DNA from 4 places in the Tardiphaga sp. 866_E4_N1_4 genome. Region 2 is predicted to be linked to each of the others. Evidence: riboswitches for the same ligand, from Rfam matches in the RefSeq annotation. Region 2 holds a riboswitch; each other region holds the start of a gene.
The links. A riboswitch is a leader RNA that binds a small molecule or an ion and turns the genes downstream of it on or off. The one in region 2 is predicted to bind cobalamin.

Region 1: it holds a riboswitch for cobalamin, as region 2 does, so the genes downstream of both, metE (5-methyltetrahydropteroyltriglutamate--homocysteine S-methyltransferase) here and AB8B20_RS10830 (TonB-dependent receptor plug domain-containing protein) in region 2, are expected to answer to the same signal.
Region 3: it holds a riboswitch for cobalamin, as region 2 does, so the genes downstream of both, AB8B20_RS21730 (TonB-dependent siderophore receptor) here and AB8B20_RS10830 (TonB-dependent receptor plug domain-containing protein) in region 2, are expected to answer to the same signal.
Region 4: it holds a riboswitch for cobalamin, as region 2 does, so the genes downstream of both, AB8B20_RS26235 (ribonucleoside-diphosphate reductase subunit alpha) here and AB8B20_RS10830 (TonB-dependent receptor plug domain-containing protein) in region 2, are expected to answer to the same signal.

What each region holds. Positions count from the first base shown of each region.
Region 1 covers NZ_CP197242.1:470,813-478,052, reverse strand. Annotated here, with positions in the region: gene AB8B20_RS02490 (ATP-binding protein) at 1-75, shown strand, start outside; gene metE (5-methyltetrahydropteroyltriglutamate--homocysteine S-methyltransferase) at 123-2,498, opposite strand; cobalamin riboswitch at 2,603-2,814, opposite strand; gene AB8B20_RS02480 (peptidoglycan DD-metalloendopeptidase family protein) at 2,983-4,395, opposite strand; gene AB8B20_RS02475 (protein-L-isoaspartate(D-aspartate) O-methyltransferase) at 4,503-5,153, opposite strand; gene AB8B20_RS02470 (response regulator) at 5,445-5,822, shown strand; gene surE (5'/3'-nucleotidase SurE) at 5,850-6,617, opposite strand; gene AB8B20_RS02460 (hypothetical protein) at 6,873-7,240, shown strand, end outside.
Region 2 covers NZ_CP197242.1:2,184,595-2,191,834, forward strand. Annotated here, with positions in the region: gene AB8B20_RS10810 (hypothetical protein) at 1-46, opposite strand, end outside; gene AB8B20_RS10815 (hypothetical protein) at 266-508, opposite strand; gene AB8B20_RS10820 (O-acetylhomoserine aminocarboxypropyltransferase) at 646-1,941, shown strand; gene AB8B20_RS10825 (alpha/beta fold hydrolase) at 1,945-2,733, shown strand; cobalamin riboswitch at 2,780-2,983, shown strand; gene AB8B20_RS10830 (TonB-dependent receptor plug domain-containing protein) at 3,016-4,992, shown strand; gene AB8B20_RS10835 (FecCD family ABC transporter permease) at 4,986-6,011, shown strand; gene AB8B20_RS10840 (ABC transporter ATP-binding protein) at 6,008-6,790, shown strand; gene cobD (threonine-phosphate decarboxylase CobD) at 6,803-7,240, opposite strand, start outside.
Region 3 covers NZ_CP197242.1:4,482,885-4,490,124, reverse strand. Annotated here, with positions in the region: gene typA (translational GTPase TypA) at 1-1,037, opposite strand, end outside; gene AB8B20_RS21735 (alkaline phosphatase D family protein) at 1,270-2,823, opposite strand; cobalamin riboswitch at 2,967-3,158, shown strand; gene AB8B20_RS21730 (TonB-dependent siderophore receptor) at 3,265-5,532, shown strand; gene AB8B20_RS21725 (PepSY domain-containing protein) at 5,535-6,983, shown strand; gene AB8B20_RS21720 (TAXI family TRAP transporter solute-binding subunit) at 7,044-7,240, opposite strand, start outside.
Region 4 covers NZ_CP197242.1:5,448,619-5,455,858, forward strand. Annotated here, with positions in the region: gene ftsH (ATP-dependent zinc metalloprotease FtsH) at 1-91, shown strand, start outside; gene AB8B20_RS26215 (glycosyltransferase family 87 protein) at 257-1,453, shown strand; gene AB8B20_RS26220 (HD domain-containing protein) at 1,425-2,066, opposite strand; gene AB8B20_RS26225 (GlxA family transcriptional regulator) at 2,233-3,198, shown strand; gene AB8B20_RS26230 (hypothetical protein) at 3,204-3,389, opposite strand; cobalamin riboswitch at 3,579-3,793, shown strand; gene AB8B20_RS26235 (ribonucleoside-diphosphate reductase subunit alpha) at 3,913-6,843, shown strand; gene AB8B20_RS26240 (ribonucleotide-diphosphate reductase subunit beta) at 6,989-7,240, shown strand, end outside.

The DNA of each region.
Region 1 (7,240 bases), 1.7 Mb from region 2:
CGCTCAGGTCGCGTGGCCTGGCAATTCGTACAGGAACTCGCAGGACGCCTGGGCGTGAAGCTGGCCACAAAGTAAAGGCAAGTGCCGCCCCGTCATGACAACGGGGCGGCATTCGACTCGCCCTAGGCGAGGCTTCGCAACTCACGTGCCGCCGCGACCATATTCACGAGCGCAGGCCGCACCTCCTCCCATTTGCGGGTCTTCAGCCCGCAATCGGGATTGATCCAGAGCTGGGAGTCCGCCAGCCGCTGCCGTGCAAGCTTCAGCAGGTCGACCATGTCGCGCGTTTCGGGCACCCGCGGCGAGTGGATGTCGTAAACGCCCGGACCTATCTCGTTCGGGTACTTGTAGGTCCTGAATGCATCGAGCAGTTCCATCTTCGACCGTGACGTTTCGATGGAGATCACGTCGGCGTCCATGGCACCGATCGCGTCGATGATGTCGTTGAACTCCGAGTAACACATATGCGTATGGATCTGCGTGTCGTCACGCACACCCGACGAACAGATACGGAAGCTCTCCACGGCCCAATCGAGATAGGACTTCCATTCCGATTTGCGCAGCGGAAGCCCTTCGCGGAGTGCCGCTTCGTCGATCTGGATCATACCGGCGCCCGCCTTTTCCAGATCGAGCACCTCATCGCGTATCGCGAGCGCGATCTGGCGACACGCGACTTCGCGGGGAATGTCGTCACGCACGAATGACCAGTTCAGAATCGTGACGGGCCCTGTCAGCATCGCCTTCATCGGCCGCTCGGTGAGCGACTGCGAGTACTGCCACCATTCGACGGTCATGGGATGTGGCCGGGACACATCTCCAAACAAGACAGGAGGCCGTACATAACGGGAGCCATAGGACTGGACCCAGCCATGCTTGGTGAAGGCGAAGCCGGAAAGTTGCTCGCCAAAATACTGCACCATGTCGTTGCGCTCGAACTCGCCATGCACCAGCACGTCGAGACCGATATTCTCCTGCCAGCGCACCGCCCTCGCCGTCTGGTTCTGCAGGAACGTCTTGTAGGCGGCATCGCTGAGTGTGCCCCTGACATGGGCCCCGCGTGCGTTTCTCACTTCCGCGGTCTGCGGAAACGAGCCGATGGTCGTTGTCGGGAATGCCGGCAGCTTGAAGCGTCGATGCTGATCGGCCGCACGTGTGGCAAAGTCACTGCCGCGACGATGCATGGTCGCATCAACAGAGGCAACGCGCTTGGCGACAGCAAGGTCGTGGATCTTCGACGATGCCAGTCGCGCAGCCGCCGCGGTATCCGACGCCGCGAGCGTTGCAGCGACATCCGCGCGACTGCCAGCCAGTGCCGCTCCAAGCGCGGCCAGCTCTTCCATCTTCTGGATCGAAAATGCCAGCCAGCTTTTGACGTCCGGATCGAGCGCGGTCTCAAGGCTGAGATCGATCGGCACATGTAGCAACGAACAGGATGGCGCCAGCTCCACACGATGTCGTCCCAGCAAATCGACCATGGGCTCCAAGCCATCGAGCAGGCTGGACAGGTCGGACCGCCAGATATTGCGGCCGTCGATCACGCCGAGTGAGAGGATCAGGTCCTTCCGTGCCTTCGCAGCGACTTCGTCGAACTGCTCCGGTCCACGGACCAGATCGAGATGAAGCCCCGCGACGGGAAGCGACAGGGCCAGATCGAGGTTGTCGCCAAGTTCGCCAAAGTACGTGTTCAGCATGATCCTGAGCTGCGGGACCGCTTCCGCAAAAGCAGCGTAAGTCCGCTGCAGCGCCTGCCTTGCGGGCGCGTCGAGATCGAGCACCAGACACGGCTCATCCAGTTGCACCCACTCAGCGCCGCTGTCGGCTAATTCCCCGAGCACCTCGACATAGACGGGCAGCAATCGATCGAGCAGCGTCACCGGGTCGAATGACGCATCCATACTCTTGGCCAGTTTGAGATAGGTCACAGGCCCAACCAGCACAGGCCGCGTCTGATAGCCGAGCGACTTCGCCTCCTCATATTCCCTGATCGGCTTGCGCGATGCGAGACTGAAGGTCTGATCCTGCGCCAGTTCAGGCACCATGAAATGGTAGTTGGTATCAAACCATTTGGTCATCTCCTGTGCTGGTACGCCTTGCGACGTATCATGCGTATGAGAGCCGTGCGTGCACGCCTCGTCATGCTCATCGCCTTGTGATCCACGTGCCATGGCAAAATAGGTCGCGAAGGAGACGTCTCCGCCGTTCCAGCCATAGACTTTGGGAATGGCGCCGACCATGACGCTGGTATCGAGCACCTGATCGTAGAATGAGAAGTCGTTCGACGGCAGGACCGTGATCCCGAGCGACTTCTGACGCGCCCAGTTTGCGGCACGCAGCCCGACGCCGACATCGATCAGCGCGTTCTCGTCGATTGCACCGGACCAATAGCTTTCCAGCGCCATCTTGAGTTCACGCCGCGGACCGATCCGTGGCGTGCCCAATGTAGCAACAGGAAGAGAGGTGGTTGATTTTGAAGAAGTAGACTTTGACACAGTAGACATGGCTTAACCCCAATGATTGGGGGCAAAAGGCCAAAGTGACACGTCTGGATTCCACGACGGCAGTCGCGGAATCGCAACCGCACCACCGGGACACCCCGCCCGAGGACGTTTATGTTGTCGAGGCAGGTCTCCTGGCTCGCGGGTCAATGCTGCTGTCCGGCCTTCCCAAAACCTTTGCGGGTCTCAGTGACTTTAATGGACAGCGGCTCACCGCTTACAGTTGCGGGGGCAGCTCCGGCCTTGGCTTAACGCCTCACCGGCTTCCCTCTTAGCTTCGGGCAAACCTTCCCGAAGAACCACGACATGTCCACATATGGGCAACATCGCGCGGCAGTCAACCGAGCTTGCTCGCGCAAGCTGCCCACTCGCAGCAGCGCGTTGAAGACTCCGGAGCTGGAGTGGGCCGTAGCCCCGAGATCAAACGCATCAAGCCCGGCACGAGGCCGGGCTTGCTTAAATGCGAACTACACTTCGTGGATTGCGCTTACGCCCCGTTGAGGAACTGCAGCGGATCGACCGGCGACGAGCCCTTGCGGATCTCGAAGTGAAGCTGCGGCGAAGTAACCTCACCGGACTGGCCGGACTTGCCGATCACCTGACCGCGCTTGATGGTCTCGCCACGCTTCACCATCAGCTCACTCGCATGGGCATATGCGGTGACGTAGCCGTTGGAGTGACGAACGAGGACCAGATTGCCGTAACCCTTCAGCTCGTTGCCGGAATAGGCAACGACGCCATCTTCGGCAGCCTTGATCGGCGTGCCTTCCGGCACGGCGACGTTGATGCCGTCGTTGGACTTGCCATTGGTCTTGGCGCCATAGCCTGTGACCACGCGGCCGCGCACCGGCCAACGGAACGTCGGCAAAGCGCCGGTTGCGTCAGCGGCTTTAGTCGGCGATTCCGGCGCGGTTTCTTCAGGCGTCGTCGTGGCACTTGCCAGACGGGCCTTCTGCGCGGGCTCGGCAGAAGCAACACGGGCCACGGCAGCGGACGTGACCGCGCCAACCGGAGCGGCCGTCACGGCTGCGACGGGCGCAGCAAGCGGCGCGGCCGCGGGAGCCGCAGAAGCCGCAGAAGCCGTACGCGCGCCCGGTATCGTAATCTTGGAGCCGAGCTTCAACTGGGCAGTCGGCGCCAGACCATTGGCGCGTGCGAGTTCGGCCACCGGCACGTTGTTCCGGCGCGAGATGCTCATTAGCGTATCGCCGCGATTGACAAAATGCGTGGTCGACGCGCCGACAGCAGGTTTGTTCGGAGCAGCGGCAACGGCCGGAGTTGCCGCAGCGCCCTGGCGCGGAATGATCAGCGACTGGCCGGGCGACAGCGCGCGGGGACCCTTGTAGCCATTGGCCTGCAGGATCGCAGCCGACGAGACGTTGTAGCGTTTCGCCAGACCATCGAGCGTATCGCTGGTGCCGACGATGATCGAGGTGCCGCCATCACGGGCAAGGCCGTTGGTCGCTGCAACCGAGCGCGGTGCCGTGGAGCCGGTGGTTTCGATCGGCGCACGTGCGGGCGGCGGCGTATACATACCGTTGCCGCCCCCGCTGACGGGAGCAGCCGACGCAACCGGACGAGCTGTCGGATAGGACTGCGGCGCCGAGATCGGCGGCGGCAAAGCCTGGGATTGATACTGCGGCTGCGGATTATAGGCCGGGCGCTGATATTGTGGCAGTTCCTGACGCTCGACCGGCGCGCGCGGTGCGCGCTGCGGTACCGAGCCGGTGGTTTCACCTTGCCAGCCAAAGCCACGGGACTGACCTGAGTCAAAATTTGGATTCTGAGATAGCCGTGTCTGCATGTCGGCGCTGCAGCCGGCAAAACCGATAGACATCAGCGCCAGCACCGCGACCTGCGGAGCGCGGCGCGAGTAAAGCAACTCGACAACGCTGGACATTGGTTACTCACTCATACGCAACAAACAACTGAATTGAGTAAACACCGTCTCCGTTACCAAGCCTTTAACCTTGCGACCAACACGTGACAGCCGTTCACGAACTTTTTTCAGAGTTCGCGCGCGATGCCCGGAAGTGCAGGCACGAAACGTACATCCACGAGCTCCTTTCGCTCCAATCCATCCCCGGTTTTGCGGATCCGGACCAGGGTCTGGACGCCATTATGAGGACCAACCGGCGCAAGCAGAATACCCCCCTCCTCAAGCCGATCGGTCAGCGCCACCGGCACCTCCTCCACTGCGGCGGTCACGACGATCCGGTCAAACGATCCCAAATTGGCAGCCGGGTTGAGGCCGTCGCCGAGCATGACCTCGATATTGTGGAGGCCGAGTGCCTCCAACCGGGTCCGGGCGGCGTCGGCCAGCGTGCGATAGCGCTCGATGCTGAGCACGTCGCGGACGAGCTTTGACAGGATCGCGGCCTGGTAGCCCGATCCCGTGCCGACCTCGAGCACACGGTGACCAGCATTCAATTGCAGCTGTTCGGTCATATAGGCCACCACGAAGGGCTGGCTGATGGTCTGACCGCAGGCAATGGCCAAGGCCGTATCGCGCCACGCGTGGGCGCGATCGTTCGGCTCGACGAAGCGATCACGCGGAATATCCTCCATTGCGCGCAGCACCAGCCGATCGCTGATCCCACGGCGCCGCAGACCAAGCTGAAACGTCATCTGTTCGGGCGGCTGTCCGACGGTAATCATGGAAATGCCTCACGCAGCACAGGTTAGAAACACTCTCGATCTAGCAAAGATAGATTGATGTATTTCTGCGATCGGAACCGGGATAGCCTTACGACAACTTTTATTGTTCCGCGCGCGGAACCAGCAACATACGAGCCTGTTATGGGCGGGGCGCTGAAATCCTGATCTTGCTCTATCTGGTACCGAACACGCGACTGCGTCTTTGGGTCACGAAAATGGCAATGCGTCGAGATTGCGTTCAACCCGGGAATTTGCGATTTTGTTCAGAGGATTGGGGCAAGGAAACCGGCCATGACTGCAACGAACCCGCCGGGCGGCTCCGTCTTCCTGGTCGAAGACGAGGTCATGATCCGCATGATGGTCGCCGATATGCTCGAGGAACTCGGCTACAGCGTGGCCGCGGAAGCCGGCGACATCAACGAGGCGATCAGGCTGGCTGGGTCTGCGAAGTTCGACATCGCGATCCTCGACGTCAACGTCAACGGCAAGGTGATTTCGCCGGTCGCCGAAGTGATCGCATCGCGCAACCGCCCGTTCATCTTCGCGACTGGCTACGGCGCGCAAGGCCTGCCGGAAGAGTTTCGTGACCGCCCGACGCTGCAGAAGCCTTTCCAAATGGAAACGCTGGCGCAGGTCCTGTCCACGACGCTCAAGGGCGTTGCGGTTTAGGCGAGCCCACTCGCCTATCTCGAAATCTCAGCCAAGCGCCTTGGTCAGCGCTTCGGAGAATACATCGTCCGTACGATCGAGCCGCAGCGGCGTAACGGATACATAGCGCGCAGCAAGGGCTGCGAGATCGGTGCCCTCCAGCGGGGCTTCCGCGGCGACGATGCGCTCGAAACCGATCCAGAAATACGGATTGTTGCGGCCATCGCGCCGCTCATCGACGCGCAAAAAGCCCTGATTGCGCTTGCCCTGCCGGGTGACGACGACACCTTTCACCTCGTCGGCCGCGCAGGCCGGGAAGTTGACGTTGATGACGGTGTTCTTCGGAACGCTCGCCTTGATGACCTTGCGCAGCACGTCCGGCCCATATTTCAACGCGGTCTCCCATTGCGGGTTGTGACGCGTTTCCATCGAGAATTCCTGGCTCAACGCCACCGACGGAATGCCGAGAATGGTGCCCTCGAGCGCACCGGCGATGGTACCGGAATAGACCACGTCCTCGGCGACGTTGCGGCCCTTGTTGACGCCGGACAATACGAGATCTGGCTGCTTGTCTTTCAGGATATGACGCGCGCCCATGATGACGCAGTCGGTCGGCGTGCCGCGCACGGCATAGTGCCGGGGGCCAACTTCACGCAACCGCAGCGGATCGTTAAGCGATAACGAATGCGACACACCGGACTGATCGAGCTCGGGCGCCACCACCCAGACATCATCCGACAATTCCTTGGCGATCTGCTCGATGATCTTCAGGCCGGGGGCGTGAATGCCGTCGTCATTGGTGCAGAGAATGCGCATTCGTGAGGTGCCTTTTCGATCGGGAGGGCCGCTGGCCGGCACCGGTTTTTGCCAGCATGTACCGGCTTTTGCCACCCCCATTTTGGGCGCTGCTTGTGCGCAGCCATGGCTGTCTTGAAGGCGATTTTTCCCGCGGGCCGGAACATTTCGGCGTCGCCGGGATTTTTAACTTAGGTAGGTGAGTGCCAGTTGCGTCTGAAGCATGCGCGCTCGACCCGGATGGCCTTGGTCGCAGCGCCCCACAGGGCGACGGAGATGGCGAAACAGCTCGAACGGGTGTTGATCATCGGATTGCCGGCGATCGCGGTTGTCGCCCTGACGGGGTGGCTGCTGCTTCCCAGATTGGCCGAGACCAAGCCCGATCTCACCCTCAATACGGCGGTAGTGGCAACTATGCCCGACGAGTTGAGTGAGGAGGACTTTGCCAAACCCACTCCTTCACAACTCGTCAGCGTCCCCGACGCCGCGGAGCTCACCCGTCTCAGCCTCTCCCGCCAATCGTTTCGCCGCGGCGGCCTCGGTTCCAGGGCGCTGATGACGTTCACCGTGCGCAACGCCAACGACTATCCGGTCAAGGACCTCGAAATCGCTTGCGCCTTCCGCAGCAGGGATGGGCGCTATGT
Region 2 (7,240 bases):
CCAGATCCTCGTTCCAGATCTGCGACACCTCGATATCGAACTTCATATTGTGCTTCTGGCTGACAGCCTGAATTCCATAGCCGGTAACGGCCCATTGTTTGCCGAGCCAAAACACATCCCGATGCAGCACCACGTCTACGCCCAATCTCGTCCGGTATCGTACAGAGACGAAAAGAACCCCAACCTGATGAGGGTGAGGCTCTACTGAACCGGTCTAGTCCATCAAATTTTAGCAACATCGTCCAGCGTTGAGAACAACGCCGATCTAGATGCGACCATTCTCGTTCGGCGGCTGTGGGTGCTGCGCCTTCTGCGCCCGTTCCGCATCGGCCTTGTTGGCCTCGTGGCGTCCGATCACGCACCCCGCAACGACGCCGACCTTGCCATGTCCTGCATAGTGGCCGGCGATTCCGCCAATGATCGCGCCTTTGATACAGCCTTTCGCCTCGGCCGCAACCGATGAAAACGCGAGACCGGCAACCGCAGTGCACAGCAGCAATTTCTTCATGATAACTCTCCCGCGTGATCGACCTCGTACAAGTCGTCACCCCGCGTTTCGTTCCATCAGTTGAAATATCGCCGACTCACACTCGCATCCGATTCGTGCCATAGATGTCGCAAATTGCGTCCAGGGATAAAACGACCATGCCAGCACCCAAACCGCCTGCTTTTGAAACGCTGAGTCTGCATGCCGGCCAGCATCCGGACGCGATCACCGGCGCGCGCGCCGTGCCGATCTACCAGACCACATCCTATGTGTTTCAGGATTCGGATCACGCTGCTGCGCTGTTCAATCTCGAACGTGCCGGCCACATCTATACGCGCATTTCAAATCCGACGACGGCGGTGCTGGAAGAGCGCCTCGCTGCACTCGAAAACGGCGTCGGCGCCGTGTGCACCGCGTCAGGCATGGCGGCACTGCATCTCGCCATCGCCACATTGCTCAATGCCGGCGATCACATCGTGGCGTCGTCCTCGCTCTATGGCGGCACCATCAACTTGCTGGCCCACACGCTGCCGCGCTTCGGCATCACCACGACATTCGTCAAGCCGCGCGGTCTCGACGCCTTCAAGGCGGCGATCAAGCCGAACACCAGACTGATCATCGGCGAGACCATCGGCAATCCCGGCCTCGAAGTGCTCGACATTCCCGCCGTCGCCGACATCGCCCATACCGCACAGATCCCGCTGCTGATCGACAATACCTTCGCGACGCCGTTCCTGTCGCGGCCGATCGAGCTCGGCGCGGACATCGTGATGAACTCGGCCACCAAATGGATCGGCGGCCACGGCATCGCTATCGGCGGCGTCATTATCGACGGCGGCCGCTTCGACTGGCACGCCTCCGGCAAGTTCCCGCAACTGACCGAACCCTATGCCGGCTATCACGGCATCGTCTTCGACGAGCAGTTCGGCACTGCCGCCTTCATCATGCGCGCCCGCACCGAAGGCCTGCGCGATTTCGGCGCGTGTCTTTCGCCGACCAATGCATTCCAGCTGCTGCAGGGCGTCGAGACGCTGGGCATTCGCATGGAGCGCCATATGGCCAATACGCATGCGGTGCTGGCGGCGCTCACGGCCAACAAGGCGGTCGACTGGGTGCTGCATCCGTCGCTGGAGAACCATCCGGATTACGAACTCGCGAAACGCCTGCTGCCGCGCGGCGCCGGCTCCATCGTCTCCTTCGGCATCAAGGGCGGCCGCAATGCCGGTCGCAAATTCATCGAGGCACTGAAGCTGACCAGCCATCTTGCCAATGTCGGTGACGCCAAGACACTGGTCATTCATCCCGGAAGCACCACGCATCAACAGATGGACGCCGAGCAGCTCAAGGCCGCCGGCATCGGCGAGGAGCTGATCCGCCTCTCCGTCGGCATCGAAGCCGCCGATGACATCATCGATGACCTCGCGCAGGCGCTGCGCATCTCGCAGAAGGGCTGAGCGATGCAACTCACCGTCAACGGTCACGAGACCTATATCGCGAATGGCGGCCGCGCATTCGATCCTTCCCTGCCGGTGGTCGTGATGATCCACGGCGCCGGCTTCGATCACTCGACATGGGCGCTGCATACGCGCTGGTTCGCGCATCATGGCTTCGCCGTGCTGGCGCCGGATCTGCCCGGCCATGGTCGCTCAAAGGGTGAAGCGCTCACGACCATCGCCGATCTCGCAGACTGGACAGCAGCATTGATCGAGGCTGCAGGCGCAAAGACTGCGCGACTGATCGGCCATTCCATGGGCTCGCTGATCGCGCTGGAGGCTGCAGCGCGGCATCCCGGTAAAGTCACGCGCCTCGATCTGATGGGCACGGCGGGGACGATGACCGTCGGCCCGGATCTGCTCAAGGACGCCGAAGCCAATCAGCATTCCGCCATCGACATGGTGTCGATCTGGGGGCTCGGCTTTCGCGCCGAACTCGGCGGCAGCCTCGCGCCGGGGTTGTGGATGCATAGCGGCGCGCAGCGCGTGCTGGAAGCCACAAAGCCGGGCGTGCTGTTCGCCGATCTCAACGCCTGCAATACATACCAGAATGCGCTGACTGCTGCGGCCCAGCTTGATATCCCTGTCACGCTCATCCTCGGCGAGCGGGACATGATGACTCCCGCCAAAGCCGGCAAGGCCCTGGCGGCCGCATTGAAAAATGCCCGCACGGTGATTCTGCCGGGTACAGGCCACATGATGATGGTCGAGCGCCCCGACGACGTGCTCGCCGCGCTACAGCACGAGCAATAGAGTCCACAACGCGGCGATGGCTGTTGCACCGCGCGGCGCGCTGTGCTTCCTGTCTGTCGTTATCGGTGCCTCCGCAAGGAGGTGAAACGGGAATGCGGTGCGGGGAAATATCCCCTATGCCGCGGCTGCCCCCGCAACTGTAAGCGGCCATTCCAGGTCCACAAAGCCACTGAATTTGCATCGCAGATTCGGGAAGGCGGACCGGGAGACCACCGCGAGCCAGGAGACCGGCCGGTAACGAGTTTCACACTCGTTCGACGGTGGGTCGACGGAAGGGGTTATATGACTATCCGGAATTTGGCCGCAGGCACTGCGGCCGTTGTTGTTCTGTCCTGCTCTCACAGTGCTGCCCATGCGCAGTCCAGTGCCGAGCAACTCTCCGAAATCGTGGTGACGGCGGACAGAGCACCCGAACAACTCAATCGCACTGGCAGTTCGATCAGCGTGGTGTCAGGCGAGACCATTGCGACCAGCAATCCCGGCTCGCTGGTCGATGCGCTGCGCACTGTGCCAGGTCTCGACATCAGTGAAAACGGCGGCCCTGGCGGCACCGCGAATGTGCGCTTGCGCGGCGGCAACACCGGCCAGACGCTGGTGATGATCGACGGCATCCGCGTCAACGATCCCACGGCGGCGTCCGGCGATTTCGAATTCGCGATGTTCACGCCTTCGGCCATCGAGCGCATCGAGGTTCTGAAGGGGCCGCAGAGCGCGCTCTATGGATCGGACGCCATGAGCGGCGTGGTCAACATCATCACCAAGAAGGGTTCCGGCCCGGCACAATTCAACGTCCGCACCGAAGCCGGCAGCTATGGCACGGTCATGACGCAGGGATCGCTGACCGGCTCCAACGGTCCGTGGTCCTATGCCTTCACCGGCGGCGGTCAGCACAGCAACGGCTTCTCGCGTTACGGCTATCGCATCCCTGCCCTCGAAGCACGTTTTCCGAATCTCGAAAACGACAGCTTCGATCGCGTCGGCGGCTCTGCGCGCATCGGCTACGATGCCGGCGAAGGCATCCGGCTGGAGTCCGGCATCGTCCACTCGTTCACGCGTGCGGCCTATGATGCGGCCAGCGGTACCTATCCAGACACAGGATCGTCCACTGACCGCCTGCTGCAAACCGTCTACGGGCGCGTTGGGATCGATTCGTTCGGTGGCGTGTTGACGCACAACATAACTGTCTCGAATACCCATACCGAGCGCACGTTCAACGAACTCAGCTATCCACTCGGCATGCGGCCGCCAACGGGCGCGACCGCGAGGACCTTGGATTATTGGGGCAATAGTCTCGGCGCGGAATACCAGGCGACGCTGAAACTCGGCGCTTTCGGCTCGTTGATCTATGGTGCCAAGACCCAGAGTGAAACGGCACAAACTTTCACCACGGGGATTCTTCAAACGCCGACTGCAATGACCCCTACGTTGTCGAAGCGGCAGGACACAAATTCGTTGTTCGCGTTGTGGTCGGTACCGATCGGCGAACGCCTTAACGTTACCCTCGGCGGCCGCGTAGATGACGTCGTCGATGTCGCCCGCTTCGAAACGTGGCGCGCGACTGCCGCCTACAGTATCGCTGAGATCGGGACGAAATTCCACGCCAGCGCTGGAACGGGCGCCAAGGCACCAACGCTGTTCCAGCTCTATTCACAGGCCAACGGCACCCCGTCGCTCTCGCCCGAAACGAACTTTGGCTATGATGCCGGTATCGATCAGAGCCTGTTCAACGGTCGCGTGGTACTTTCGGTCACGGGCTTCGCAAGCGACTATAGAAATCTGATCAATTTTGTATCGTTTACACCTAGTGCATGCGCCGCTGGACAGACCACGGGCTGCTATAACAACGTCGCCCGCGCCGAGACCAGCGGCCTCGAAGTGGGTGGTAATGTCGATGTCATTCCGGGCTGGGTGAAATTCAACGTGGCCTACACCTATCTGCACGCCCAGGATCTCGGCACCGACACCGTGCTGGCACGGCGGCCCAAGAACTTCGCCCGCTTCGCGCTCACCATCACGCCCACCGACAAGTGGATGATCGAGCCACGCGTAACCACGGTGTCGAAGCGCTTCAGCAGTGCCAATCAGGTCGGTCAGGTCGATGCCTATACCCGCGTCGATCTCTATACCGAGTACAAGATCGATGCGAACTGGAAGGTCTTCGCCCGAGGCGAGAACATCCTGAATGAGCATTATCAGGAAGTGCTGAACTTCGGCACCACGGGGCCTGCGGCTTACGCAGGCTTCAACGCCACATGGTGACCGCAGCGCCAGCAGTACGCCGCCGGACGATCGCGACCATCGCGCTCGTCGGTCTTGTGACGCTGCTGGCGCTGGGCTCGCTCGGCACCGGACCTGTCAAACTCTCGCCGCTGACGGTGCTCGATGCATTGTTCGGCGGCAGCAGCGATGTGCATCAGATCATCGTGCGCGAAATCCGCCTGCCGCGCGCGATCCTTGCGCTGGCCATCGGCGCGATCCTCGGTCTGTCCGGCGCCGCGCTGCAGGGCCTGCTGCGCAATCCCCTTGCCTCGCCATCACTGTTCGGCGCACCGCAATCGGCGGCCTTCGGCGCGGTGCTGATGATTTCGCTCGGCTGGGCCGATGTGCGCTCATGGGCGCTGCCTGTTGCCGGCATCACGATGGCGTTCCTGTCGGTGTTCGTGCTGCTCGGTATCGCCGGTCGCAATGCGGGCCTGTTGCTGCTGATCCTCGCCGGGCTTGCGATCTCAAGTCTCGCAGGTGCTGCGACGGCGCTGGTGATGAACCTCTCGCCAAATCCTTTCGCCGCACTTGAGATCGCGTTCTGGCTGCTCGGCTCGCTGGAAGACCGCAGCTTCCGTCACGTCACGCTGGCATTGCCATTCATCATCGCCGGTGCAATCATTTTGATGAGCCAGCGCTCGGCCTTTCGTGCATTGAGCCTCGGCGAAGAAACCGCACAGAGCCTCGGTGTCCATGTGAGCCGCCTGCGCCTGCTGGTGATCCTCGGCGTCGCGCTCGGCGTTGGCGGCGCTGTCGCCGTCACCGGCACGATCGGCTTCATCGGCCTCATCGCGCCGCATCTGATGCGCCCGATCATCGGCCATGATCCCGCACGCCTGTTGATCCCGAGCGCCCTGACCGGCTCGGCGCTGTTGCTGGCCGCGGATATCGCCGTGCGCCTGATCCCATCGACCACCGACATCAAGGTCGGCGTGTTGACCTCGATCATCGGCGTGCCATTCTTCCTCTATCTCATCATGCGCGAGCGGCGCGCTCTGGGCGGAGGCGTCGCATGACCGATCAGGCGCTACTGACCGCGAGCAATCTGAGCGTCACGCTCTCCGGGCGCGAGGTGCTGCACGAAGTCTCGCTTTCGCTGCACCGACAGCACCTCGTCGCCCTGGTTGGCCCGAACGGCGCCGGCAAGACGACGCTGCTGCGCGCGCTGGCAGGCTTGCAATCGTCCACCGGCGCGATCCATGTCGCCGGCGACACACTGGCGTCCTTGTCGCTCCGCGAGCGCGCCAAGCGCTTCGGCTATCTGCCGCAAGGCCATGTCGTGCATTGGCCGCTCGACGTGAAGGACGTCGTCGCCCTTGGCCGCTATCCGCATGGCGCGACCGATCCGGCGCGGCTGACATCGTCGGACAAGGCTGCGGTCGAACGCGCCATGCAGGCCACCGACGTCGTCGCCTTTGCCGATCGGCGTGTGACCGAACTCTCCGGCGGCGAACGCAGCCGCGTCGCGCTCGCCCGCGTCCTCGCTGTCGAGGCGCCGATCGTGCTGGCGGATGAGCCGACCGCATCGCTCGATCCGCGTTACCAGATCGACGTCATGAAGAACCTCCGCGATGTCGCCGACAGCGGCGTGCTGGTGATCGTGGTGACCCACGATCTCGGCCTCGCAGCACGCTTTGCCGATACGGTGCTGGTGATGTCCGACGGGCGCCTCGCGGCCCAAGGCGCACCGCAACAGGCGCTGTCTGACGACATCGTCGCCAATGTGTTCCGCATCAGCGCCTATCGCGCCGAACACCGGAACGAAACGATTATCCTCCCCTGGGCGGGAGTCTGAGCGATGTGGCGGTTATTTCGCCAGCGCAGAAGCAAGCCGGCTCAGAGCAGCCGCATCGGGTGGCAGGCCGAACCGCAGCAGCTCATGGCTCCAGTCGAAGTGTCGACACCAGATCTGCTGCCGGGCCAATGCGATATGCCATTTCGAGGCATCGGCACGTCGCGCCAGCCGATACAGCGGCGTGCCGCCGACGATCTCGAAACCGGCATCGGTCAACACATTGTCCAGCTTGATGCCCTGCGCGACCAGCGCGACGCGAGTCTGCGTGGCCCAGCGCTCGTCGCGCAAAGCGGCCGCGCCGATGACCTGCGCCGGGCCGGAACACGCCCATGGACCAACCGCCGCCGCGATACGCTGCGCGATCAGCGGCGCCGCGAGCGCGAAGCCGAGACGTACGCCCGCGAGACCGTAGAATTTTCCGAACGAGCGCAGGATCGCTACCGGCAGTGT
Region 3 (7,240 bases), 2.3 Mb from region 2:
ACCTTGAGCGCGACATTGCCTTCGGCTTCACGCAGCAGGCGGTCTCGGATCAGGCGGCTGGTGACCTTGTCGCCTTCGGTGCCGGCGAGCGGCGAGTTGTTGACGATGAAAGACATCGACACGGTCGGCGGATCGATCGGCTGCGCCTGGATTGGAATTTCAACCGACGGATCGCAGAAGGTATCGGCGACCGTGCCCTTGGGCAGGCCGGCGATGGCAACGATGTCGCCGGCTTCGGCGAGTTCCACCGGCTGGCGCTCGAGGCCGCGGAAGGCCAGGATCTTGGTGATACGGCCGGTTTCGACGACCTTACCGTCACGCGACAGCACCTTGACGGCCTGGTTCGGCTTTACCGAACCGGCCGAGATGCGACCGGTGATGATGCGACCGAGATAGGGGTTGGCTTCCAGGATGGTTCCGAGCATGCGGAACGCACCTTCTTCAACCACCGGCGGCGCGACATGCTTGATGACGAGATCGAACAGCGGCTTCATGCCGACATCATGCGACGCGTCCGGGCTGTCGGCCATCCAGCCGTTGCGGCCCGATCCGTACAGAATCGGGAAATCGAGCTGGTCGTCGGTGGCGTCGAGCGCTGCGAACAGGTCGAACACTTCGTTGACGACTTCGGTGATGCGGGCGTCCTGACGGTCGACCTTGTTGATCGCGACGATCGGCTTGAGGCCGAGCTTCAGCGCCTTGCCGACCACGAACTTGGTCTGCGGCATCGGGCCTTCAGCGGCGTCGACGAGCACAATCACGCCATCGACCATCGACAGGATGCGTTCGACTTCGCCGCCGAAGTCAGCGTGGCCCGGGGTGTCGACGATGTTGATCTGGACTTCATCCCACAGCACCGAGGTGCACTTGGCGAGAATGGTGATGCCGCGCTCTTTTTCGATGTCGTTCGAATCCATCGCGCGTTCCTGGACGCGCTGATTGTCGCGATACGTGCCCGACTGCTGCAGCAGCTTGTCCACGAGAGTGGTTTTGCCGTGGTCAACGTGGGCGATGATAGCAATGTTGCGAAGGTTCATAGGTCTTCTTCTGGTTACGGTCTGGGTGCCCTTGAGCGGGTTCAACAAGACATGCTCGACAACAAAAGGCTTATGCCTTGCGCTCGAGCGCGTTCGATAACTGCCTCGTCTGAAAACGCGCTGGGGCAATCCCTCCAAAAGCAAACCCGGCCAGAAGGGGCCGGGTACTCGGACGCGTTGCGGCGCAATATAGGGGGAAATCGCCGAAAAACAATGCGAATCTGCCAAATGGTTAGCCCAATTTCGGGTCCAGAACCGTGGCCCAAAGGGCCATATCGGCCCGATCCCGCAAGGTAACGGTCATTTGGCCGCTTTGGCCGTCGATTTTGACGTGACCGAAGAACTGCATGCCGGCCGACGGGGGCAAATTCTGCTTATCGGGCCCCGGCGCCTTCACGAAATGGACCTCGGGACCGAAGGTATTGTCGAGCGCCGCCGGCCCGAAAGTTCCGGCGTGAAACGGGCCCGAAACGAACTCCCAGAACGGCTCGAAATCCTGAAACTGCGCCTTTTCCGGATTGTAGTAATGCGCCGCCGTGTAATGCACGTCGGCGGTTAGCCAGACCGTGTTGCGGATACCGGCCGATTTGATGAAGCGCAGGGCATCGGCAATTTCCAGCTCGCGGCCCCGCACTGGCCCGTCGCCCTGCGCAATGGCCTCAGACCCGGTTTTGTCGGCAGCGTTGTCATAGACGACGAGGCCGATCGGCATGTCGGAGGCGATGACCTTCCAGGTCGCCTTCGACGCCATCAGGGCGCGCTTCAGCCAGGCCATCTGCTCCGGGCCGATGAAATACGCATCCGGACCATAGCTCTCCTGCAGATTCGGGCCGTTGGGCCCGCGATAGCTGCGCTCGTCCAGCATGAAGACGTCGAGATGCGGGCCGTAATTGAGCGTGCGATAGACGCGGCCAGGTTCGGCCGGACTGACCGAGATCGGATACATCTCGTGATAGGCACGGGCGCCGCGCGCAGCCAGCAGCGTGATGTCGCGCTCCTTGTAGGATGCCGGTAACTGTTTCGAGAGCGACCAGTTGTTGGTGACCTCGTGATCGTCCCACTGGCCGAAGATCGGCACCTGCGCATTGAAGGCGCGAACATTGTCGTCCAGCAGATTGTATTTGTGCGCAGCGCGGAATTCATCGAGCGTCTCGGCGACCTTCGCCTTTTCCGGCACCGTGATGGTGTTTTTCCAGATCGTGCCGTCCGGCAGTTTCGTTTCAGGCAGGATCGGGCCGTCGGCGTAGATGGTATCGCCGGAATGGATCAGGAAATCCGGATTGTGCTTGCGCATGGTGGCGAAGGTGACCATTCCGCCGTCATCGGCGTTGATGCCCCAGCCCTGCCCTGCGACATCGCCGCCCCAGACAAAGGACACATCGCGGCGATCCGCCGGCGCGGTGCGGAAGCGGCCGATGACCGGCTCGCCAACGATGTCGGTATGCGAGAGATCGCGGAATTTGACGCGGTAGAAGATGTCCTGCCCCGCGGGCAGATTATCGAGCAGCAGCTTCGCCGTGAAATCGCTCTCGGGCAGCGCCGTGACGACGGGCAACAACCGCGCATTGCTGAAGGATTCGGTGGTGGCGACTTCCACCATCATCTGCGCCGGGCGATCGGCGCGCGACCAGATCATGCCGCTGCTCGTCCCGATATCGCCGGACTGCACGCCATGCGACACGACCGGACGATCCGCCGCACGGCTGAGGTAAGGCATCGCCAGGAAGCTTGCGCCTGCTGCGGCTGAGTGCGTGAGAAAACGACGGCGGGAAATATGTAGCGCCATGGCGAACTCCTGATCCTGGCTCTGGCACCAGTGGCTCTAGGCAGATCGCTTGACGCTGCGATGACAGGTGATGCGCAATATCAACACCCGCCGATGCAAGTTGCGAATGACTAGCGACTTAATTGACACATTTGGAAATTTCACCTTAACGTGAAGGCGACGGTTCCCTTCGGGGATCAAAAGGGAATGCGGTGAGGGGGATCCCCCGATTCCGCGGCTGCCCCCGCAACTGTAAGCGGCGAGCCTGCGCCAAGAGCCACTGGGTGTTCACCTGGGAAGGCGGCGACAGGCAGTGACCCGCGAGCCAGGAGACCTGCCGCCAGTCGTGGTCACACGCGAGCACATTGGGCGGGGTGTCCTGGTGGAAGTCACACTGCCTGTTTGAAAGCGGCGGGGCGACTTGGTTTGCGGTGACGTGCCACGTAACCGCGAGTCCTGTTCATGACCTCCGTTTCTTCCGTCGCATTGAAGCGACATGCTCCCTTACTTTATTCTGTTGCTCTCTCCTGCTTGTTGTGTCCAAGCGAAAGCTGGTCGCAAACCACACAGTCGAGCCAGACGCTCGATCCTGTTGTCGTTCAGCCGTCAGCGACACCTCAACGCGCACGCCGCACCACGAACGGCAATGCATCGCGCGCTGCGCGCTCGCGGCAGCAGCGCAATGTCGCCGCCAATACGGGTACGCCGGTCGCTGCTCCGACAGGCCCCGTCTTCGCAGCACCGACGCTCAACCTCACCGGCACCACATCCACCGGCAGCCGCCTCGGCCTGACGCGCCTGCAGACGCCGGCCAGCGTCGAGGTCATCTCGGCAGAAACCATGGCCGAGCGCGGCCAGCAGAACGTCGTCGATGCCGTCACGCAGAATGCCACCGGCTTTACGGCCATTGGCGAACCCGGCAATGGTGGCATTGCTTTCAGCACCCGCGGCTTCGCCGGCAGCGGCTCAGTCACCTCGCTCTATGACGGCACGCGCCTCTATGTCGGCTCCGGCACGGTGAACTTCCCCTTCGACACCTGGACTGCCGAAAAGATCGAGGTGCTGCGCGGCCCCGCCTCCGTCATGTATGGCGAAGGCGCCATCGGCGGCGCTATCAACGTGATTTCAAAACTGCCGCTCTGGGTGCCGCGCAACCAGGCTGAAATCTCGCTAGACAGCAACATGACGCGCCGTATCGCCCTCGATAGCGGCGGCCCGGTCAGCAAGGACGTCGCCTATCGTATCGCCGTCACCGGCAACGCGTCCGATGGTTGGGTCGATCGCGACAACACCTCGAACATCGCACTGCACGCCGCCGTGCAGATCAAGCAGACCGAGGACATCACCTGGACGCTCTCCACCGACTATGGCGACCGCCATCCATCAAAATATTTCGGCACGCCGCTGATTAACGGCCAGCTCAATGAGGCGATCCGCTTCAAGAACTACAATGTCAGCGACAGCAACATCCGCTATCAGGACAGTTGGAGCCAGGTGAAGACCGAGTGGCAGGTGGCCGACGGCATCACCCTGCGCAACACGCTCTATTACATGTATGCGAAGCGCCACTGGAAGGAGGTCGAGATCTACGGCTTCAATTCCGGCACCGGCCTGATCGATCGCGGCGATTATCTCGAGATCTTCCACCAGCAGCAGCAGATCGGCGACCGCATGGACGCCACCTTCGAGGGCCATCTGTTCGGCATGGTCAACACCTTCGTGGCGGGCTTCGACGTTAACCGCATCGACTTCAAGCATACCAACAATTCGCCGTTTAGCGGGTCCTCATCGGTCAATCCGTATAATTTCGATCCCGGCCTGTTCAGTAGCCCCGACCCAACTGTTCCGGGCTTCAAGAGCGTCGCCAATCAATACGCGTTCTTCGCAGAGAATCGATTGGCTGTGACTGAGCAGCTGTCGCTAATCGCCGGCGTCCGCCAGGATCAACCGACCGTCGAACGAACCGACTATCGCACCCCCGCCAACAGCTACACCCGGGACTATTCGGCGACCTCGTGGCGCGCCGGCGTCGTCTATACGCCGATTCAGAATCTTGCTTTCTATGGCCAGTATTCGACGGCGGTCGATACCATCGGCGGCTTGATCTCGGCGAGTAACGCCAATGCGAAGTTTGACCTCGCGACCGGCAAACAGGCCGAGATCGGCGTCAAGCAGTCGTTCTGGGGCGGCCGCGGCGAGTGGACGCTCGCTGCCTATGAGATCGTGAAGAACAATCTGCTCGCAGCGGTTCCGGGTAGCGGCGGAGCGGTTCAGCAGGTCGGCCAGCAGTCGTCGCGCGGTGTCGAGGCCTCGATCGGTCTCGTGCTCGAATACGGCTGGCGCATCGATGCCAACACCGCGCTCCTGCGCGCAAAGTATGACGACTTCCTGCAGGCCAGCGGCGTGAATTTTGCCGGCAACGTCCCGATCAATGTCCCGCAGAACGTCTCCAATATCTGGGCAACATGGGGCTTTGCGCCAAACTGGTCGGCCAATGCCGGCGTGCAGATTGTCGGCAAGACCTATGCAGACAACGCGAATACGCTGGAAATGCCGAGCTACACAGTTGTGAATGCCGGCCTGCAATGGAAGCCGGACGTCAACACCACGGTGTCGCTGCGCGTTTACAACCTGTTCGACAAGATCTACGCGACGTCGAGCTACAGCGACAATCAGTGGATGCTCGGCATGCCACGCACCGCCCAACTCGCTGTCAACGTGAAATTCTGAACTTGTCACGCAAGCTGACACGCACACTCCGGCGGTGGCTGTATATCGGCCACCGCTGGGTCGGCATCGTCACCTGTCTCTTCTTCGCGATGTGGTTCATCTCCGGCGTGGTGATGATGTATGTCGCGTTTCCGGGCCTCTCCGACAAGGAGCGGCTGGCGGCATTGCCCGATATCGTCTGGGAGAAAGTGGCGCTCTCTCCCGACGAGGCGATGAAGGCTGCCGGTGCCACGCGCCATCCGCGCGAATTGCGATTGAACATGGTTGCCGACGAGCCGGTGTATCGGTTGACCGGCTGGGACGGCAAACGACAGGCGATCTCCGCCGTCGATGGCCGTACCATCACCGAGGTCAACGAACAGCAGGCACTTGCCGTTGCCGGGCATCATCCCGCCAGCAAGTCGCCTCAGCTCGACGAGATCGTCGATCGCGATCAATGGAGCGTCACCGCGCGCTACGACCCGCTACGGCCATTGTATCTGATCACACTCGGCGACGATGCCGGCACCAAACTCTACGTCTCCTCGCGCTCCGGCGAGATCGCACTCGATACCAACCGCACCGAACGCGTCTGGAACTGGCTCGGTTCGATCCCGCACTGGATCTATCCGACCGTGCTGCGCAAGGACGGTCCGCTGTGGCGGCTCGTGGTGTTGTGGATCTCCGGCATCTGTTTGATCGTCGGCGTTACCGGAATCTGGATCGGCATTCTGCGCGTGCGCCTCAAGCGGCGTTATGCGAGCGGTAATATCACGCCCTATCGCGGCTGGATGGCGTGGCATCACGTCACCGGACTGATCGCCGGCCTCTTCGTGCTGACCTGGATGTTCTCGGGCTGGCTGTCGCTTGATCCCGGCCGCGTTTTTGCCGACCGCAATACGCCACGCGAGGTATTGCAACGCTATGCCGGCCACGACGCACCTGATATCGCTGCGGCCATTCGCGCACCGGCGGACAAGGCCGCGGTCGAAGCGCGCTTCGTATGGATCGACGGCATGCCGCTGATGATCGTCGCGAAGCGCGACGGCACGAAGATGGCGATCAATCCGACAAGCGGCGAAATCGCAAGACTGCCGCAAGACCGCCTCTGGAGCGCCGCAACAAAACTGCTTCCGGATTCGCGCCTCGAACGCCAGATAACCCTCGGAAAATACGACGCTTATTGGTACGCGCACCACAATGACCGCGAATTGCCGGTGTTACGCGCCAAATTCGATGACGACGCGCAAACCTGGTTTCACATCAGCCCGGTCACCGGCGACATTCTCGGCCGCGTCGACTCAAGCCGGCGTACCTATCGCTGGCTGTTCAATGCGCTGCACAGTTTCGATTTTCAGCTGTTGTTGATGTATCGCCCGGCCTGGGACATCGTGGTGTGGCTGCTGTCGATTCTCGGCACCATCCTCTCGGCGAGCGGCGTCGTGATCGGCTGGCGCTATCTCAAGCGCTAAAGCGTTTTCAAGCGAAGTGGTCCCGGTTCGCGTGAAGAAAACGCGTCAAAACGAAAGACTCTAGACCGCCAGCGGCCGCGGCGGCTGACGCAATTGCTCCGGCGGGTTCATCGGCTCGGGCGGGATCATGCCGATCAGCGCCTTGCGGTCGGCGACGGCGTTGTGGAATTGCTCGAGCGCGATGTTGAAGGCTGTCAGCGTGCCTTCCTCAATGGCACCATGCTCGTAGCAATTCAGCGTATGACGCAGAATATCGT
Region 4 (7,240 bases), 3.3 Mb from region 2:
GCCGTCGGGCCCGCGCACCTCGGCTGTGCCGCCCGCTGGCAAGCCGCGCCCGCGTCCGGACGGTGGCCTGGAGCCGCAGCCGCAGGCGTAAAGTCGTCACACGCAAACATGCAAAACGCGGCCGAAAGGCCGCGTTTTTTGTTATCTGTAGCGCAAATGGAGCGAGGCCCGATCTGGGGACCACGTCCCACTTAAACCTTCCTCAAACTTCCCTCGGCACTGTCGCCCGGCGCCCTTGATGCGCATTGGGGAACCTATGCCAGCGCCGCTCACCATGACTTCGACACCCGAGCGTGGCCCAATTCCGCGGGCGCTGCTGATTGTCTGCATCATCCTGGCGATGTTGCATCTCGCCTTCTTCCCGACTTTCTACGGTCGCGGCTGGATCTATGAAGACGGCCTCGGCTCGCCCACCGATTTCGTCAATGTGTGGTCTGCCGGGCGATTGGTGCTCGATGGTCATCCGGCCTGGGCCTATGACTGGGACATCCAGAAAAAGGTCCAGATCGCTGTTCTCGGTCAGAGCTATCCCGGCAATTTCGCCTGGCACTATCCGCCGCCGTTCCTGTTCATCGCGGCACTGCTCGCAAAGCTGCCTTATGCCGTGGCCTTTGCCGGCTGGGCTGCGGTCAGCTTCGTGCCGTATCTGGCGGCGATGCGTGCGATCGTCGGTCGTCCCTTTGGCCTTTTATTGGCTGCGGCTTTTCCAGTGGTGATGACCAACGGCCTTGTCGGGCAGAATGGATTTCTGACCGCAGCGCTGATCGGCGGCATGCTGGTGCTGCTGCCGATGCGGCCGATCCTGTCGGGAATCTGTCTGGGCCTGCTCAGCTACAAGCCGCAATATGGTTTCCTGTTTCCGCTGATGCTGATCGCGGCGTCACAATGGAAGGCGTTTGTCAGCGCAGGTATCACCACCGTGCTGCTGGCCGCGGTGTCGTGGCTCGCTTTCGGCACCGAGAGCTGGCAAGCTTTTATCCACTGGATGCCGATGTTCTCGCAGGCCTTCCTCACCGAAGGCCGCGCGCCATGGGGCAAGATGCAGAGCATCTTCGCACTGGTGCGCTATTTCGACGGTAGCGAGCTGCTGGCCTGGACGTTTCAGTGGATCATGATTGGTGCCGTCGTAGCGGTGCTGGTGCCGTTGTGGCGCAGCAGCGTGCGTTATGAGCTGAAAGCCGCTGCGCTGGCCGTCGGCGCCTTGCTCACGACGCCCTACCTTTTCCTGTACGATGTGATGGTACTTGCGATTGCCATCGGCTTCATCGCCCGTATCGGTCTCGCGGAAGGCTTTCGCCGTCACGAACTGCCGGTGCTCGGCCTCGCTGCTGCGCTGCTGATCGCCTATCCATTTCTCGGCGCTCCCACGGGCTTTGGCGCAACGCTGCTGGTGGCAGCGTTGATCGCCATGCGCGTGCGGGAGTCTATTCGCTCCACGCCGAGTTCAGGATGATGCTGCAGAAATTCGCGCGCTTGTAGGTGGGGTCGCGGAGGTCGAGCACGTCAGCCTTCACGTTGCCAAAGGTCGTGTCCGGCTTGTGGATCGTCCCCGCGGCGAACGCATCGATGATCCCGTTCTTGAAGTCATGGCCACGCGGATGGCAGACGCACACTTCGTGGCGCTGATGGGCGGTGAAGGCATCATACTCCAGACCCAATACATCCATCTCAACACCGGCCGTGACGAGCGCCACCACGGGCCGCTTGTGCTTGGGAATGCCCGGTGTCGTGTGAAGCGCGATGGCGTCCCAGACATCGTCGATGTCGCGCTCATCGATCCTGTGGCTGCGCAGAAAGTCTGCGGCAGCATTTGCGCCATCGACTTCGAAGCGCTCCTCCTTGCTCGCATAGGGCGCCTGCAGGCCCATGTCGTGAAACATCGCGCCAACATAGAGCAATTCGGAATCGACCTTGAGACCCTTGCGTTGCCCGGCGAGCGCGCCGAACAGGAAAACCCGATTGGAATGATGATACAGAAGATCGCTTTCGGTATCGCGCACCAGCTGATCGACCTGGCGGGCGAGGGCGCTGTCAGGGACTTTGATGCCGGCAATGGTCTTGCTCATGAGATGCTCCTTGCGGGGGTGTTGTGATGCATCCGTTGTCGCCGGCGGGCGGTGTCCTCGCAATCGCGCCGCGCCCTGCAAAGCTGCCATTCGCCCGTGATTTCCTGCCGCAAGACGACTATCTATTCAGAATGACTTGGGCCTGTCCTCGCCGTCGGAATGAAGCATCACCATGAAGACCGTTGCTCTTGCGATCTTTCCGGGCGTCCAGTCGCTGGACGTAGCCGGTCCGCTTGATGTGTTCATGGAGGCCAATGGCTTCGTTGCACCGGGCGACGGCTACGACATTACACTTGTCGCTGCAGACTGCGCGCCGCTGCGTGCATCGAACGGCCTGCGGATATCTGCCGATCTGGCGTTCAGTGATGCGAACAAACCCTGGGATCTGGTTCTGGTGGCCGGCGGGCCTGGGCTGCCGACGGCAGAGGCGGATCCGCAGCTTACAGAGTGGCTGGCCAATGCGGCGCTCCATGCGGAGCGTTATGGCTCGGTCTGCACCGGGGCATTCGCGCTCGGCCATGCAGGCTTGCTTGACGACAAGACGGTGACGACGCACTGGCAGAACGCGCCGCTATTGGCGCTGCGTTTTCCCAAAGCGCATGTGGAGTTCGATCGCATCTACAGTCGTGACGGTGCGCTGGTGACGTCAGCCGGCGTCACCGCAGGCATCGATCTGGGTCTCGCGCTGGTCCAGGAAGATCATGGTGCGGACGTTGCGTTGGCTGTGGCCAAGCGTCTGGTCGTGGTGGCGCAGCGCCAGGGTGGCCAGTCGCAATTCAGTCCGTATCTGGTACCGCCGGCCGAGCCGGACTCGCCGATCGCGCGAGTCCATGCCCATGTGATGGCGCATCTGCGTGACGCACACAGCGTGGATGAATTGGCCGATGTGGCGGGCATGAGCGCGCGCACCTTCGCGCGGGTGTTCAAGCTCGAGACCAAAATGACGCCGGCAGATTTTGTGGAGGGCGCCCGGATCGACACGGCACGCAACCGCCTCGAAGGCAGCGATCTGCCGCTGAAGGTGGTGGCTTATGAATCCGGTTTCACCACCGCCGAACATATGCGTCAGGTCTTCGTGCGGCGGCTTGGCCTGACGCCCAGCCAGTATCGGGCCAGCTTTCGCGCGGTCTGATCCGCTCAGGCGAGTTGCAACGAAGAAATCGGATCGCTCGCAGGAAAGCTGTCCATCAACGCGTCGTTGAGCATGTCGTCGAGGCGAAGGCGGGCGATCTGCTCCGTCGTCTCGAACGCCGTGACCGCGCCTGCGTGCCCCACGAAAGCGTTGAACTCGGTTCTCTCAGTGCTCGTTGCCAGGTTCCGCATGGCATCCTCCATCGATTGATGTGGCTCTTCTGCGCCTCACGGTCCTTTCGGACAACGAATCGCATCGTGCAGAAACCGCCAACGATCCCGCGGTTTCAGCCACGCAAGCGGTTGTCCACTGAACCAACAGCCCTACCGAATTTGTTGCGTTCGGCGCCAATGCTCGCTTGACACTTCACCGCGGGTCACACCAAATGTAGATGTCACGGTCCGCCTAGTCGCAAGACTTGGTGGCTAAGAGGGAAGCCGGTAAAGACGCTGTTTTGCGTCATATTCCGGCGCTGCCCCCGCAACTGTAAGCAGTGAGTCTGTTTCGATTGAAGTCACTGATGCGCAAGCATCGGGAAGGCTGAAACAGACATTGACCTGCGAGCCAGGAGACCTGCCGCGACACCAGAACGTCCATGGGCGGGGTGTCCCAGCGGTCGCTTGCAGGCAATGCCGGCGGATCTCCGCCGTGTATTTTGCAGCGTCCTTTCGGCCCCAGCCCCCATTGCTTGATGCATCACACGGGGTCTTGCCGATGCCTACTTCATCTTCCGTCTCGTCCAACGGCCGCGATGCGGCTCATGCGCCGCTGATTCAACTGTCGCCGGAAACGCTTGCTGCGCCCGCGCGCGAACCCTCGATGCAGATCATCCGGCGCAACGGCACCGTGTCGCCCTTCGACGGCAGCAAGATTTCCGTGGCCATGACCAAGGCGTTTCTGGCCGTCGAGGGCCACACGGCAGCGGCCTCGCGCCGCGTCCATGAGGCGGTGGAACAACTGACCGGCGAAGTCGTGGCCGCACTGACGCGCCGCGTCGGTGAAGGCCGCACCTTCCATATCGAGGACGTCCAGGATCAGGTCGAACTGGCGCTGATGCGTAGCGAGCACCACAAGGTGGCCCGCGCCTATGTGCTGTATCGCGAGGAGCGCGCTCGCACCCGCGCGGAGGAACTGGCGGCGAAGCCGGCGCTCGTCTCCACCGCACCGGTGCTGCATGTCACGCTCGCCAACGGCACGCGCGCCCCGCTCGATTCGGCCCGTCTCGCGCTGATCGTCAACGAGGCCTGCGCCGGCCTTGACGGCGTCGATGCCGCCCCGGTGCTCGAGGAAACCCGCCGCAATCTCTATGACGGCATCACGCTGGATGAGCTGGCACTGGCTGGTATCATGGCCGCGCGCACGCTGGTGGAGCAGGAGCCGAACTACACCTTTGTCAGCGCCCGCCTGCTGCTCGACAAACTGCGCACGGAAGTCCTGTCCTTCGTTCATGGCAGCCCGACCCACGCGTCGCAGGCTGACATGACCACGCGCTACGCCGAATATTTCGGCGCCTATATCAAGACTGGCATTGCAGCCGAGCTGCTCGATCCCGAACTCGCGCGCTTCGATCTCAAGCGAATCGCTGCCGCGCTGAAGCCGGAAGGGGACCTTCAGTTCCAGTTCCTGGGATTGCAGACGCTCTATGACCGCTACTTCCTGCATGTGCAGGGCAATCGCATCGAACTGCCGCAGGCCTTCTTCATGCGCGTTGCCATGGGCCTCGCGCTGCGCGAGATCGACCGCGAAGTCCGCGCCATCGAATTCTACAATCTGTTGTCGTCGTTCGACTTCATGGCCTCGACGCCGACGTTGTTCAATTCGGGTACGCAGCGGCCGCAGCTGTCGTCGTGCTTCCTCACCACGGTGGCCGACGATCTCGACGGCATCTTCAAGTCGGTGAAGGACAATGCACTGCTGGCGAAATATTCCGGTGGTCTCGGCAATGACTGGACTCGCGTGCGCGGTCTCGGCGCGCACATCAAGGGCACCAATGGCGAGAGCCAGGGCGTGGTGCCGTTCCTGAAGGTCGCCAACGACACGGCCATCGCCGTCAATCAGGGCGGCAAGCGCAAGGGCGCGGTCTGCGCCTATCTCGAGACCTGGCACATCGACATCGAGGAATTCCTCGATCTCCGCAAGAATACCGGCGACGACCGCCGCCGCACCCATGACATGAACACCGCCAACTGGGTGCCGGATCTGTTCATGCAGCGCGTCGAAGCCGATGGCGAATGGACGCTGTTCTCGCCGGACGAAACGCCTGAGCTGCACGATCTCTATGGCAAGCCGTTTGCCGAGCGCTATGCGGCCTATGAGGAGAAGGCTGCGCGAGGCGAGATCCGCGTGTTCAAGAAAGTGCGCGCGACCGACCTGTGGCGCCGCATGCTGACCATGGTGTTCGAGACCGGCCATCCCTGGATCACCTTCAAGGATCCCTGCAACCTGCGCTCGCCGCAGCAGCATGCCGGCGTGATCCATTCATCGAATCTCTGCACGGAGATCACGCTGAACACGTCGGACGACGAAGTGGCGGTCTGCAATCTCGGCTCGGTCAACCTGCTGAACCACATCGGCAAAGACGGCCTCGATCATGCGCAGCTCAAGCGCACTGTGACCACGGCGATGCGGATGCTCGACAATGTCATCGACATCAATTTCTACACCATCCCGGAAGCGCGCCGCTCGAACCTCAAGCATCGTCCGGTGGGTTTGGGCTTGATGGGCTTTCAGGATGCGCTACAGGTGCAGGGTATCGCGATGGCGTCGGATGCGGCGGTGACCTTTGCCGACACCAGCATGGAAGCGATTGCCTTCCATTCGATCTCGGCATCGGTGGATCTCGCCGCCGAGCGCGGCCGCTATCCGTCCTTTGAGGGGTCGCTGTGGAGCCGCGGCATCCTGCCGATCGACTCCATCGAGATCCTTGCGGAGGCACGCGGCGGCGTGCAGATGGATCGTTCCACCACGCTCGACTGGAACGGCCTGCGTGACCGCGTGAAGTCCACCGGCATGCGCAATTCCAACGTGATGGCGATTGCGCCGACAGCGACGATCTCCAATATCTGCGGAGTCGCGCAGTCGATCGAGCCGGCCTATCAAAACCTCTATGTCAAATCGAACATGTCGGGCGATTTCACGGTGGTGAACGCCTTCCTTGTGCGCGATCTGAAAAAGAGGGGCCTGTGGGACGAGGTGATGGTCTCCGACCTCAAATATTTCGATGGCAGCGTCGGATCGATCGACCGCGTACCCGACGATCTCAAGGCGCTCTACGCGACCTCGTTCGAGATCGACAGCGCGTGGCTGATCGAGGCAGCCTCGCGCCGTCAGAAGTGGATCGATCAGGCGCAGTCGCTCAATCTCTATATCGCCAATCCCTCAGGCAAGAAGCTCGACCAGCTCTATCGCCTGGCCTGGACGCTGGGATTGAAGACGACCTACTACCTGCGCTCGCGCAGCGCGACGCATGTGGAGAAATCGACGCTGAAGGGTACCGACGGCAAGCTCAATGCTGTGTCAGCAACAGTCGCTGCGGCGAAGATGGCCGGTGCGCCGATCCTCGTTCAGTCTTCCGTCACGGCGCCGGAGCTGAATGTCGCGATGGCCTGCTCGATCGACAATCCCGAATGCGAGGCGTGCCAGTAAGGGTGCGCCAAACACACTGACCTCATCCTGAGGAGCGGCTTCTTGGCCGCGTCTCGAAGGATGGCCCCACGCTCATGGTTCGAGACGCCCGCTGAAGAAGCGGGCTCCTCACCATGAGGGCCGAACAAATACGCAAGGAACACCCATGCTCGACTGGTCCGATACCTCATCCGCTCCCAAAACCCCCGCCTTCATCCCGATCCCGCAATCTCCCACCGACGCCACCGGCCTTGGCACCATCGACCGCTCCGGCGGCCGTGTCTCGGTGGACGAGAAGCGCATGATCAACTGCCGCGCCGACGTCAATCAGCTGCTGCCGCTGAAATACAAATGGGCGTGGGAGAAGTATCTCGCCGGCTGCAACAATCACTGGATGCCAACCGAAGTCTCGATGCAG